Vallitalea longa: one gene and its partner. The protein of the gene in region 1 interacts with the protein of each later gene in a pairwise test. Links are inferred from orthologs where the notes say so. Each region holds a gene or a part of one and is shown in the gene's direction. Other genes may lie near its edges.

Evidence for each region.
Region 2: the proteins of eno (region 1) and rpe interact in binary tests that used the Escherichia coli proteins (3 or more experiments, as listed by UniProt). The link is inferred for Vallitalea longa from one-to-one orthologs.

What each region holds. Positions count from the first base shown.
Region 1 is NZ_BRLB01000003.1:64,098-70,568, forward strand. The notes cover bases 1,470-4,371. They hold eno (phosphopyruvate hydratase), read left to right. Parts: upstream 1,470-2,211; coding sequence 2,212-3,531; downstream 3,532-4,371. Other genes in these bases: gpmI (2,3-bisphosphoglycerate-independent phosphoglycerate mutase), read left to right, coding at 1,470-1,921; QMG30_RS08225 (PHP domain-containing protein), read left to right, coding at 3,685-4,359. Outside these bases: tpiA (triose-phosphate isomerase), read left to right, coding at 1-291; more of gpmI, read left to right, coding at 383-1,469; preprotein translocase subunit SecG, read left to right, coding at 4,480-4,728; rnr (ribonuclease R), read left to right, coding at 5,058-6,471. UniProt on the Escherichia coli protein: Catalyzes the reversible conversion of 2-phosphoglycerate (2-PG) into phosphoenolpyruvate (PEP). It is essential for the degradation of carbohydrates via glycolysis.
Region 2 is NZ_BRLB01000020.1:55,082-61,642, forward strand. The notes cover bases 1,278-4,269. They hold rpe (ribulose-phosphate 3-epimerase), read left to right. Parts: upstream 1,278-2,441; coding sequence 2,442-3,098; downstream 3,099-4,269. Other genes in these bases: pknB (Stk1 family PASTA domain-containing Ser/Thr kinase), read left to right, coding at 1,278-1,562; rsgA (ribosome small subunit-dependent GTPase A), read left to right, coding at 1,562-2,440; QMG30_RS21135 (thiamine diphosphokinase), read left to right, coding at 3,101-3,742; rpmB (50S ribosomal protein L28), read right to left, coding at 4,056-4,241. In the rest of the region: more of pknB, read left to right, coding at 1-1,277; QMG30_RS21145 (Asp23/Gls24 family envelope stress response protein), read left to right, coding at 4,516-4,869; QMG30_RS21150 (DAK2 domain-containing protein), read left to right, coding at 4,905-6,561. UniProt on the Escherichia coli protein: Catalyzes the reversible epimerization of D-ribulose 5-phosphate to D-xylulose 5-phosphate.

The sequences.
Region 1 (6,471 bases):
GTTGCAAAAGAAGATGCTAAAAATGTAGTTTTAGCTTACGAACCAATATGGGCAATAGGAACTGGAAAGACTGCTACATCACAACAAGCTGAAGAAGTATGTGCTGCTATACGTCAAGTAGTAAAAGAAGTATATGACGAAGAAGTAGCTAATGCAGTAAGGATTCAATATGGCGGAAGTGTTAATGCAGGTAATGCAAAAGAACTGTTCGCTATGGAAGATATTGATGGTGGATTAGTTGGTGGAGCAAGCTTAAAAGCTGATTTTGGTAAAGTAGTTAATTATAAATAATAATGATTATCATATAAGGTTATGAATTTATTCATAACCTTCAAGTATATTACTAGGGTAATTGATTCGATATATGTAAAGGAGTTATAAAATGGCAAAAAAACCAACAGTATTAATGATATTAGATGGATTTGGACTAAATGAAAAGACTGAAGCTAATGGGGTAAAACTAGCAAATACACCTATCATCGATAAGATAATGAAAACTTATCCATGCGTTGAAGGTTTTGCAAGTGGACTAGATGTTGGATTACCTCATGGACAGATGGGTAACTCTGAAGTAGGACATCTTAATATTGGTGCTGGTAGAATAGTATATCAGGAACTTACAAGAATCACTAAAGATATTGAAGACGGAAGATTCTTTGAAAATGAAGCTCTATTAGCAGCAATCAGTAATTGCAAAGAAAATAACTCAGCATTACATTTATATGGTTTATTATCAGATGGAGGAGTACACTCTCACAATAAACACTTATATGCTTTGTTAAAATTAGCTAAACAACATAATCTTGAAAAAGTATTTGTGCATGCGTTTTTAGATGGTAGAGATACACCTCCAGCTTCAGGTAAAGATTATATTGAAGAGTTAGAAGAAAAAATGAGAGAAATCGGTGTTGGTAAGATAGCGACTGTAATGGGACGTTACTATTCTATGGATAGAGATAATCGTTGGGAAAGAGAAAAACTTGCTTATGATGCTATGGTTAAAGGTGAAGGGAAATTCGCAAAAAGTGCCCAAGCAGCTGTACAAGGATCATATCAAGATGAAGTATATGATGAATTCGTCCTACCAACAGTTGTTACGTCAGAAGGTGAACCTACTGGACTTATTAAAGAGAACGATTCAATAATATGTTTTAACTTCCGACCTGACAGAGCTAGACAGATTACAAGAGCTTTTTGTGATGAGAAATTTGATAAATTCGATAGAGAATTCTTTAAATTAACATATGTTTGTTTTACAGATTATGATGTAACCATACCTAATAAGATTGTAGCTTTCCATAAAGTTATGCTTCAAAATACATTAGGAGAGTATATTTCTAATAAAGGCTTAAAGCAACTTAGATTAGCTGAAACAGAAAAATACGCTCATGTAACATTCTTCTTCAATGGTGGTATCGAAGAACCTTATAAAGGCGAAGATAGAATATTAGTACCATCACCAAAAGTTGCAACATATGATTTACAACCTGAAATGAGTGCAGTAGAAGTATGTGATAATCTTGTGAATTCTATCAAGAGCAATAAATATGACCTTATAATAATCAATTTCGCTAATCCAGATATGGTTGGTCATACTGGAATAGAAAAAGCAGTAATCAAGGCAGTAGAGACTGTAGATACATGTGTTGGAAGAACACTTGATGCTTTACTTGAAGTAGATGGTCAAATGTTTATCTGTGCCGATCACGGAAACTCAGAACAATTAGTTGATTATAAAACAGGACAGCCATTTACTGCTCATACAACTAATCCAGTTCCATTTATCTTAGTTAACTATAAAGAGAATGTTACACTACGAGAAGGTGGAAAATTAGCTGATATCGCACCTACGTTACTAGAATTGATGGAAGTTGAAAAACCAGCTGAAATGACGGGTGAATCTTTATTAAAAAATAAATAGCCTTAACTACTTTAAAAGTATTAATAAGATATTATTATGGGTAAAATAATGTATAAGATTTATCTTATGAGAGATAATATATGTTGACTTAATTTTTTATCTTATAGGAAGGTACTACTTTTTTAGCATATGAAATAGAAGCGTTTTCATATGCGTCAAGGAAATTTTCCTAACGATAAATTCGCTTGCGGAACGAGGCATAGCCTCTTTTGTTCTCTGGATATTATCATATATTGAATGTTTACCTTTAACTAATATATTTTTTAATAGATATTGAAAGGAGAAAAAGTATGAAAAGTTTTGTAGAAATTATTGATGTTTATGCAAGAGAAATACTTGACTCAAGAGCTAACCCAACAGTAGAAGTAGAAGTAGTGACAGAAGATGGATATTTAGGACGAGCAGCAGTACCTTCAGGAGCATCAACAGGAGCTTTTGAGGCAGTTGAACTTAGAGATGGTGGCGACCGCTACATGGGTAAAGGTGTAGAAAACGCAGTAGATAATGTTAATAACATTATTGCAGAAGAAATAATAGGAATGAATGCATTAGACCAAGTTAGAATTGACAAGAAATTAATAGAACTAGATGGAACTGATAATAAAGGTAAATTAGGAGCTAATGCTATACTTGGAGTTTCAATGGCAGTTGCAAAAGCAGCAGCAGAAGCTGTCGGTGTTTCATTATATCAATATTTAGGTGGATTCAATGCAAAAGTTATGCCTGTACCAATGATGAACATTCTAAATGGTGGAGAGCATGCAGATAATACAGTTGATATACAAGAATTCATGATTATGCCAGTAGGAGCAAAATCTTTTAAAGAAGCCTTAAGAATGTGTTCTGAAGTATATCACAATCTTAAAAAAGTTTTAAAGGAAAAAGGTCTAGCAACTAGCATTGGTGATGAAGGTGGATTTGCACCTGATTTAGCTACATCAGAAGAAGTTATACAGATTATCATGGATGCTATTGAAAGAGCTGGGTATAAACCAGGTGATGACATAAGAATTGCATTAGATGTTGCTGCATCTGAATTATATAACAAAGAAACTGGTAAGTATCACTTCCCAGGTGAAAGCAAGATGAAAGGTGAAGAAGTAATAAGAACAGCTGAAGAATTAGTTGATTATTATGAAGACCTTATCAATAAGTTCCCTATCATTTCAATAGAAGATGGTTTAGATGAAGAAGATTGGGAAGGATGGGAATTATTAACTGAAAGAGTAGGAGAAAGAATACAGTTAGTTGGTGATGATCTATTCGTAACAAATACTGATAGATTATCAAAAGGAATCGAACTAGGTGTAGCTAACTCCATCTTAATAAAAGTTAATCAAATAGGTACACTAACTGAAACATTTAATGCTATAGAGATGGCTAATAGAGCAGGTTATACAGCAGTTGTTTCACACCGTTCTGGTGAAACAGAAGACAATACTATCGCTGATATAGTTGTAGCAGCGAATGCAGGACAAATTAAGACTGGGGCACCTTGTAGATCTGACCGTGTTGCTAAATATAATCAATTATTAAGAATTGAAGAAGAATTAGAAGATGCGGCTGAATTCAGAGGACTTGATGCTTGGTTTAATTTAAAAGATAAATAAAATGTAATAGACCTCGATTATTCGAGGTCTTTATTTTATCTTATATGAAAAGTACTACTTTTTTAACATATGAAATAAGAGCGTTTTCATATGTGCTAAGGAAGCTGTACGATAATTAACTTGATTTTCTATACATAAAGAAGGTGAAATACAGTGTATAAATATGATTTACATGTACATACGAAAGAAACCAGTCCATGTGGTAATGTATCTGCAAAAGACATGATAAAAATATATAAGGAGAATGGTTATTCAGGAGTTGTTGTAACTGATCATTATAGACCTTCATTTTTTGATAATAGTGAGTATTTGACATGGGATGAAAAAATAGATGATTATCTGAAAGGATATAAATTAGCTTATAGCGAAGGTGAAAAATATGATATAGACGTGTTGTTGGGGATAGAACTTGCTTTTAAAGCAGAAGGCGATAAAACTAATGATTATCTGATATATGGTATAACAGAAGAACTATTGAGAAGTAATACTGATATTCTAGAATTAGGAATTACAGGTCTAAGTGAATTTTGCAGAGAAAATGATTTGCTATTATATCAAGCTCATCCATTAAGGAAGTATTGTTATTTGGCAGATATAACTCTTTTAGATGGAATTGAAGTACATAACGGCAATCCAAGACATGATTCACATAATAACGAAATAGAAAAAATAGCAAAAGATAATGATATGCCTATGATATCTGGTTCTGATTATCATGATCCAGGTGATGAAAATAGAGGAGGTATATTTGTTTCAACTAGAATTACAACTAATGAAGAGCTATTGGTGATATTAAAATCAAAGAATTATACTTTATTTAAAGGATAGAGATTAACACCTTGCTAGTCAAGTCTAATTTATTAATCTATTTTTCAAGAATAATATAATAGTTGAATTAATATATAGTTTGTGATAAAATACTAGTGTTAAACTTTAGGAGGTGTAACCGTGGGAGCATTAATAATAATTGTTGAGATAGTATATTTTGTTTTATGCATTGGATTGATTTCTGTAGTGCTTTTGCAAAAAGGAAAAGCAGCAGGATTATCAGGTGCGATTGGTGGAGCTGCTGAAACTTATTGGGGTAAAAACAAAGCTCGTTCTATGGAAGGAAAACTAGAAAAACTTACTAGAATTGGCGCAATACTTTTTATTGTTTTATCAATAGTATTAAGTTTACTAATCAAATACCAATAATATATATAAAGCACTTTGCAGCGAAGCAGGGTGTTTTTTTATTAATATGTTTCTATGGCTAATATTACCTAATTTACTTATTTTTAACTTGATGCAAGTAAATTTTCAGGTTGGTTTGCAGACATTTTAATTAGCTTTTAAGTGTAAAATATTAAAGTGGGAAAATTGAGAAATTATAAATGGATTGGTTTTAGATAAATAATAAAAATAGATTTAACAAATACTATAAGTAAAAATCTTGCTTAACTATATAAATAATGAAGGTTGAGTAAATTGGTTGAAAGATGAATTTTTAGTCAAGAATAAAAATAAATTAATGAAGGTGAAATATGGAGAATACAATTGAAGAAAAAAGACAAGTCATACTAGACATAATTAATCATAAAGATTATAAACCAATGAAAATTAAAGAACTAGGAATTCTATTAGGTATAAATGGAGATGCTGAAAAAAGAAATATGTTAGAAGAAGTACTTCAGGAATTAATAGCTAGTGGAAAACTCATAAAAACAAAGAGAGGTAAATACGCAAGACCTGAAGCAGTAAATATGATAGTTGGTAAGTTTATTGCGCATGCTAAAGGTTTTGGATTTGTTGAGATTGAAGGCGAAGAACAAGATATTTTCATTCCTGCTTCATACGTTAATGGTGCTTTTAATAATGATATGGTTGCTGTAAAACTCATTAAGAGAGATGCCAGAGGTAAGCGTAAAGAAGGGGAGATAATAAAAATTATCAAACGTAATGATAGTGATGTTATTGGAATGTATGATAAAAGTAGAAACTTTGGATTTGTTATTGCTGATAACAAGAAGTTCACTAAGGATATTTTTATTTCAAAAAGTAAGAGTAAAGGTGCTGTTTCTGGACATAAAGTAGTTGTTAAGATAACCGATTGGGGTAATGAAAGAAGAAATCCAGAAGGAGAAATAGTAGAGATAATAGGTCATATAAATGATCCTGGCACGGATATTCTATCTATAGTTAGAAGTTTTGAATTACCTATGCAATTTCCAGATACAGTAATGAATCAACTTGAATATATACCATCTGAAGTATTAAAAGAAGATACAGAAGGTAGATTGGACCTTAGAGATGTGCAGATGGTTACAATAGATGGAGAAGATGCAAAAGATCTTGATGATGCTATAACAATACAGAAAAATGATGATAATACATTTACTCTAGGAGTTCATATTGCGGATGTAACAAATTATGTTACAGAAGGTTCTCCTCTTGATACAGAAGCATTACGTAGAGGAACCAGCGTATATCTAGTTGATAGAGTAATACCTATGTTACCTCATAAGTTATCTAATGGGATTTGTTCATTAAATATGGGGGTAGACCGTTTAGCACTTTCTTGTATTATGGATATAGATAGTAAAGGTAATGTGATAAATCATAAGATAGCTGAGACTTTAGTTAATGTTGATAGGAGAATGACGTATACTAATGTTAAAAAAATATTAGTTGACAAAGACCCTAATGTGGTCACTGAATACAAAGATTTCATTAAGATGTTCGAGAATATGGAAGAACTGGCTTCTGTTCTTAGAGCAAAAAGGAAAAGAAGAGGTTCAATAGATTTTGATTTCCCAGAAGCTAAAGTAATTCTCAATGAAAAAGGTGAACCTATAGATATCATACCATATGACAGAAATGTGGCTACAAGAATCATTGAAGAATTTATGTTGTTAGCTAATGAGACAATAGCAGAAGATTATTACTGGCAGGAACTTC
Region 2 (6,561 bases), on another replicon or contig:
CATTAGAACATGCACATGAAAATCATATTATACATAGGGATATTAAGCCACAGAATATCATCTTAACTAAAGATGGTATAGCAAAAGTAGCTGATTTTGGTATTGCTAGAGTTACGACCGATAAAACTATCGTAGCACCTACTAATGCTAGTGGTTCGGTACATTACATTTCTCCAGAACAAGCCAGAGGAGGATTTTGTGATGAAAAAAGTGATCTATACTCTCTAGGTATTACTATGTATGAAATGGCTACAGGAACATTACCTTATCAAGCTGAAAGTCCAGTTTCAGTAGCACTACTTCATATAAATGAAGATCTACCAAGTCCAAGAGAAAAAAACCCCGATATTTCTAAATGCTTAGAGTCTATAATTATAAAAGCAACATTAAAGAAAATGGAATTTAGATATTCCAGTGCTAATGAATTGATGGATGATTTGAAAAAAGCCAATATATCACCAGATGAAGATTTTGTTGATATTAAAATAGTGGATGATTCACCTACCCTTTTCATGTCTGATAATGATATGAAGAAAATATGGGACGATAAAGATATCAAGAAAAAGAATAATCCTAGTAAGAAAACACCAAAAATAGAAAAAATTGTAGTGTTCATGGGAGTAGTATCCGCTATTATTTTAGTATCAATAATATCATTTTTTGCTATTAATGGAATAAAAAACAAATTGAAACCAAAAGAAGTATTAATACCAAAGGTAGAGGGAAAAACTGTGGAAGAGGCAAAAGAGATTTTGGAACCTGATGGTATAGATGTTAACATTATAGAAACAGCTTATAATGATACTTATGAGGTGGATGAGATAATAAAACAAGAGCCAGAAGAAAATACCTTATTGCAAGAAGGCGAAGTCGTTGAGGTAACCGTTAGTAAGGGCGTACAAACCTTTAAAGTACCGGAAGTACTTAATATTGACTTTACAACTGCACAGAGTAGGATAATATCAAATAATTTAACTCCAAAGATGGAGAAGCAATATCATGATTCTATACCTTTAGGAGTTGTCATTAGTCAATATCCTGTAGCTGATACAGATCTACCAAAGGGTGGTATAGTTACTATTGTTGTAAGTGAAGGGAAGAAAGAGAAAAAAACGATTGTACCTAATTTAAGGAAAGATACTGAACAAGAAGCTAGAAATAAATTGACAAATAGTAATTTGAAGATTGGAAGTGTCTCACGTATAAATCATGATACAATACCAGAAGGCCAAGTAATCAATCAAAATGTTGAACCTGGTGAAGAAGTTGCAGAAAATTATATTGTAGATTTTGTTGTTAGTTTGGGAAAAAAGATTAGCTTTAGCCAACATACAGAAATTATCAACGATATGCTTGATGTGAATCAAACTGAAGGGCAAGTTAAAGTTGTTCTGGTTAATCAAGAAAAAGAGAATGTGGTATTTAATAAAACAGTAAAAAGTGAGGAGTTTCCTATGTCAATAATCGTTTCAGGTGAAGGAGAAGCATCTATTAAAGTTTATTTGAATGATGTTTTTCAATATGAAAGTCCCTTTGTTTTTAAAAAAGAGGGGGCTAATTAATGATAGGTAAAATCATCAAGGGTATTGCTGGATTTTACTATATACATGTACCGGAAAAAGGTATATTTGAATGTAAAGCAAGAGGTGTCTTTAGAAATAAAAAGATTAAGCCGCTCATTGGAGATAATGTAGAGATAGACGTATTTGAAAATGAGATTATGAAAGGTAATATATTGGAGATTCTACCAAGGAAGAATAGCTTGGTAAGGCCAACAGTTGCGAATATAGACCAAGTTGTAATAGTTTTTGCAGTAGAAAATCCTAAGCCGAACTTTAATTTATTGGATAAATTTTTAATAATGGCTGAAAAAGAGAGTATTGATGTAGTTATATGTTTTAATAAAGTAGATACGATAAAAGATGAAGAATTAGAAGATATAAAACAAATATATAAAGATACAGGATATAATGTGCTTCTAACAAGTGCAGTAAAAGATATAGGCATATCGCCTCTAAGAGATATATTATATGATAAAACAACTGTGTTTGCAGGACCTTCAGGTGTAGGAAAATCTTCTATACTTAACCTGATTCAATCTGTTGAAGAGCTTGAAACTGGAGAAGTCAGTGAAAAGATAAAAAGAGGTAAACATACCACAAGACATGCAACACTATTAGCTTTTGACAAGGACAGTTATGTTGTTGATACACCTGGTTTTAGCTCATTATATATTAATGAAATTGAAAAAGATGACCTTAAAAACTATTTTATAGAATTTAAAAGATATGAAGATAAATGTAAATTTTATGGTTGTAATCATATAAGTGAACCTAATTGCGCAGTAAAGGATGCAATAGAAAATGGTGAAATAAGCAAATCAAGATATGAAAGTTACAAATTACTATACAATGAATTAAAAGATATTAGGAGATGGTAAAATGATTAAAATAGCACCTTCAATTTTAGCAGCTGATTTTGCGGATTTAGGTAATGAAATTAAAAAGATTGATGAAGCAGGTTGTGATTATGTTCACATAGATGTCATGGATGGCTCATTTGTACCTAATATTTCATTTGGTACACCTATAATCAAAAGTATAAGAGAGTCTACTGATAAGATATTCGATGTTCACCTTATGATTGAAGAACCAAGTAGATATATAAAAGAATTCAAAGATGCAGGAGCGGATATTATTACAGTTCATGCAGAAGCATGTAAACATCTCCATAGTACTGTTTCATTGATTAAAAATTATGGACTAAAAGCAGCGGTAGCATTAAACCCTGCAACACCTAATAGTGTTCTGGAATATGTTATAGATGAACTTGATATGGTATTAGTAATGTCTGTAAATCCTGGTTTCGGAGGACAAAAATTCATTGATTCCTCATTGCATAAGATAAGTGCAATAAAAGATGTTATTTGTGGTAGAGGACTTAATTGTGAAATTGAAGTTGATGGAGGCATTTCACTGGATAATGTAAAAAAAGTTGTTAATGCGGGAGCAGATGTTATTGTAGCAGGTTCAGCAATCTATAAATCAGAAGATATAAATAATACAATTAAAGCCTTTAGAGAGGTTTGTGAAAAATAGATATGAAAACATTAATTGTCACAGGAGGAACTATAGATTTAGATTTCCTAAAGAAATTTACAGATTGTAATAGATACGATTATATAATAGGTGTGGATAAAGGGGCTCAGTATATGTATAATATTAATTTGAAGCCTAATCTAGTAGTTGGAGATTTTGATTCTATAGACCCAAAAATTATTGACACCTTAACACATGATCCCAAAATTCTAATAGACAACTTTATTGCTGAAAAAGATGAAACAGACACTCATTTAGCTATAATGAAAGCAATTGATATGGGAAGTACCCATATTGATATATTTGGAGGAATAGGTAGCAGAATGGATCATACTCTTGCGAACATTCATATACTGATGATTCCTTTAGAGAAAAATGTTAAATGTAGAATCATAAATAAGAATAATATCATTACCCTAATCGATGTAACTACTTCTTTTGAAAGAAGTGATTACAAATACATATCTTTAATACCTTTAACTAATGAAGTGTCTGGAATCACAACCGCTGGATTAAAATACCCATTATTCGGCTATACTATGAAGAAAGGGATTTCAATAGGTGTTAGCAATGAATTTACGGAGAAACAAGCCAAAATATGTATTAAGGAAGGTATTTTGATAGTTATTCGTTCAAGGGATTAACATACTAATGATTATTAGCGGATATCAGATTTCTTAAAGATAAGTACGGTATTGGTTATCAAACAGGTATATTAAACATATAATGTAATAATAATTAATGTATGGTGAAAGTAATGTGCTTTCGAACTAAGCTTATAGGAGTCATATTAGTATCTATATCCATAGGAATGCTATTAATTTCTATACTACCTAAAGGAGCTGTAGGTGTCATTCTTTCACTTACTAGTTTATGTATAGGTATTTGGTTATTAAAATGTTAGAACTGATACTGCAATTATTTAATAAAAAAAATAATCCCCTTATGGGGATTGTTTTATGCACGTTCTACCGCACCTGATTTTAAACACTTAGAACAAACATTAATTCTTTTAGGTTGACCATTAACAATTGCTCTAACTCTTCTAATATTAGGTTTCCACATTTTATTAGCTCTTTTATGGGAATGGCTTACTTGAATTCCAAAAGATACGCCTTTATCACAAATATCACACTTAGCCATACTTGCACCTCCTTAATATACGTACATGTTTACAACAAAACAATTTTAACAAAAAAGTGGACATAATGCAAGCATTAGATTATAATTATTTAAAGAAAAGAAAATATTATTGTAAAATCAGTGAAAAAAATGGTATAATGCTTAATGATAAAATGTACTATTTAATATAATGATATTATAAAAGAATACCTAATAGTTGTTATAACTATAGAAGTACTTTGTGATAATTAATAAGGGATGAAAAAATAAATACCACAAAAGGAGGTTCGTTATTATGACTGGAAGATTTGGAACGAATATCGGTGATATAACAATTGATAATGAAGTAGTAGCTAAAGTTGCAGGACTAACAGCTATAGAATGCTATGGTATTGTTGGTATGGCTACAATAAATGTTACTAATGGATTTGTTAGATTGCTTAAGAGAGAGAGTTTAACAAAAGGTATAAAAGTAGATATCTTAAATAATGTTATTACAATAGATTTTCATGTGATTATTGAATATGGAATTAATATCAGAGCAGTTGCAGATAATTTAATTAGTACTGTCAAATATAAAATAGAGAAATTTACAGGAATGGATGTAGGAAAGATTAATATCTTTGTAGAAGGCGTTAGAGTTGATTAGCCTTATAGAAGTATCATAATTAAGGAGGAAAAGTTGTGGCTATAGAATATATTGATCCAAGTACTTTAAAGAAAATGTTTGTTTCTGGAGCTAAATATTTAGAATCTCAAAAAGCTTATGTAGATAAATTAAATGTTTTTCCAGTTCCAGATGGAGATACCGGTACAAACATGTCTTTAACAATATTATCAGCGGCTAAAGAAGTGAATAATACTGATTGTAATGATATGAAAGTGGTAGCTAAAGCAATTTCATCAGGCTCATTAAGAGGAGCAAGAGGAAACTCTGGTGTTATCTTATCACAATTATTGAGAGGTTTCGCAAAAGTTATAGCGGAACATGATAAAATTGATACACTAATACTTGCTAAATCCTTTCAAAAAGGCGTTGAAACGGCCTATAGAGCAGTTATGAAACCAAAAGAGGGAACTATATTAACTGTTGCGAGAGAAACGGCAGAAAGAGCAGCTATGCTGGCTATTGACTCTAATGATATTGAGTTTGTCATAAGAGAGAGTATTGATTATGCAAAAGAAGTTCTTCAAAAAACTCCAGATATGTTAGATGTATTAAAACAGGCAGGAGTTGTTGATGCAGGTGGTCAAGGACTTTTATTTATTTTCGAAGGCGCATATAAGTCACTTATAGCTGGCGAAGAGTTAGACTTTGATGTAGTTTCATCTTTTATTGATTCAACAGATGAAGTAGATAGCTCTAATTTAGCTAAAATTTCAACGGAAGATATTAAATTTGGTTATTGTACAGAATTTATTATTAATGTTAATGATCCAGAAACTACTGAAGAGGATAGTTTGGTTTTCAGAAATTATTTAGAGACTATTGGTGATTCCATAGTTGTTGCTGGTTACGATGATATTATTAAAACTCATGTACATACTAATGATCCTGGATTAGCGATTCAGAAAGCTTTAGAGTTAGGAGAATTAGTAAATCTTAAAATAGATAATATGAGACAACAGCATACATCAAAAGTTGTATCTCAACAAGATAGTAATGTTAGTGATGATATTAAACGTACACAACAAGAACAACCAATAGAAAGAAAGCAAGTAGGTTTTGTAGCTGTTTCCATTGGTGATGGATTAAAAGATATATTTAAAAGTTTAGGTGTAGATTATATTATTCAAGGTGGACAAACGATGAACCCTAGTACAGAAGATGTACTTAATGCTATTAATCAAGTTAATGCAGATAATGTGTTTGTTCTTCCTAATAATAAAAATATCATATTAGCAGCTAAACAAGCAAGTGAATTATGTGAAGACAAGAAAGTAGTAGTAATTCCTTCAAAATCAATACCTCAAGGTATCTCAGCTATGATTAGCTATGAACATGAAAGCGATGTTGAAGATAATATTAAGAATATGGAAGATTCAATGTCTTATGTATCAACTGGTCAGCTTACATTTGCTGTGAGGGATACAAGTATAGATGAGAAACAGATAAAAGAGGGAGATATTTTAGGAATAGGTAATGACAAAATTCTAACTGTTGAAAAAGAATTAGATGTTGCAGCTAAAGAATTAGTTGAACAACTGGTCAAAGACGATAGTGAATTGGTTATTGTTTATTATGGTAGAGATGTTGAAGAGAATGTTGCAGATGATTTTGGTAAGTATATAGAAGATAAATTTGAAGACTGTGATGTAGAAGTCCATTACGGTGGTCAAC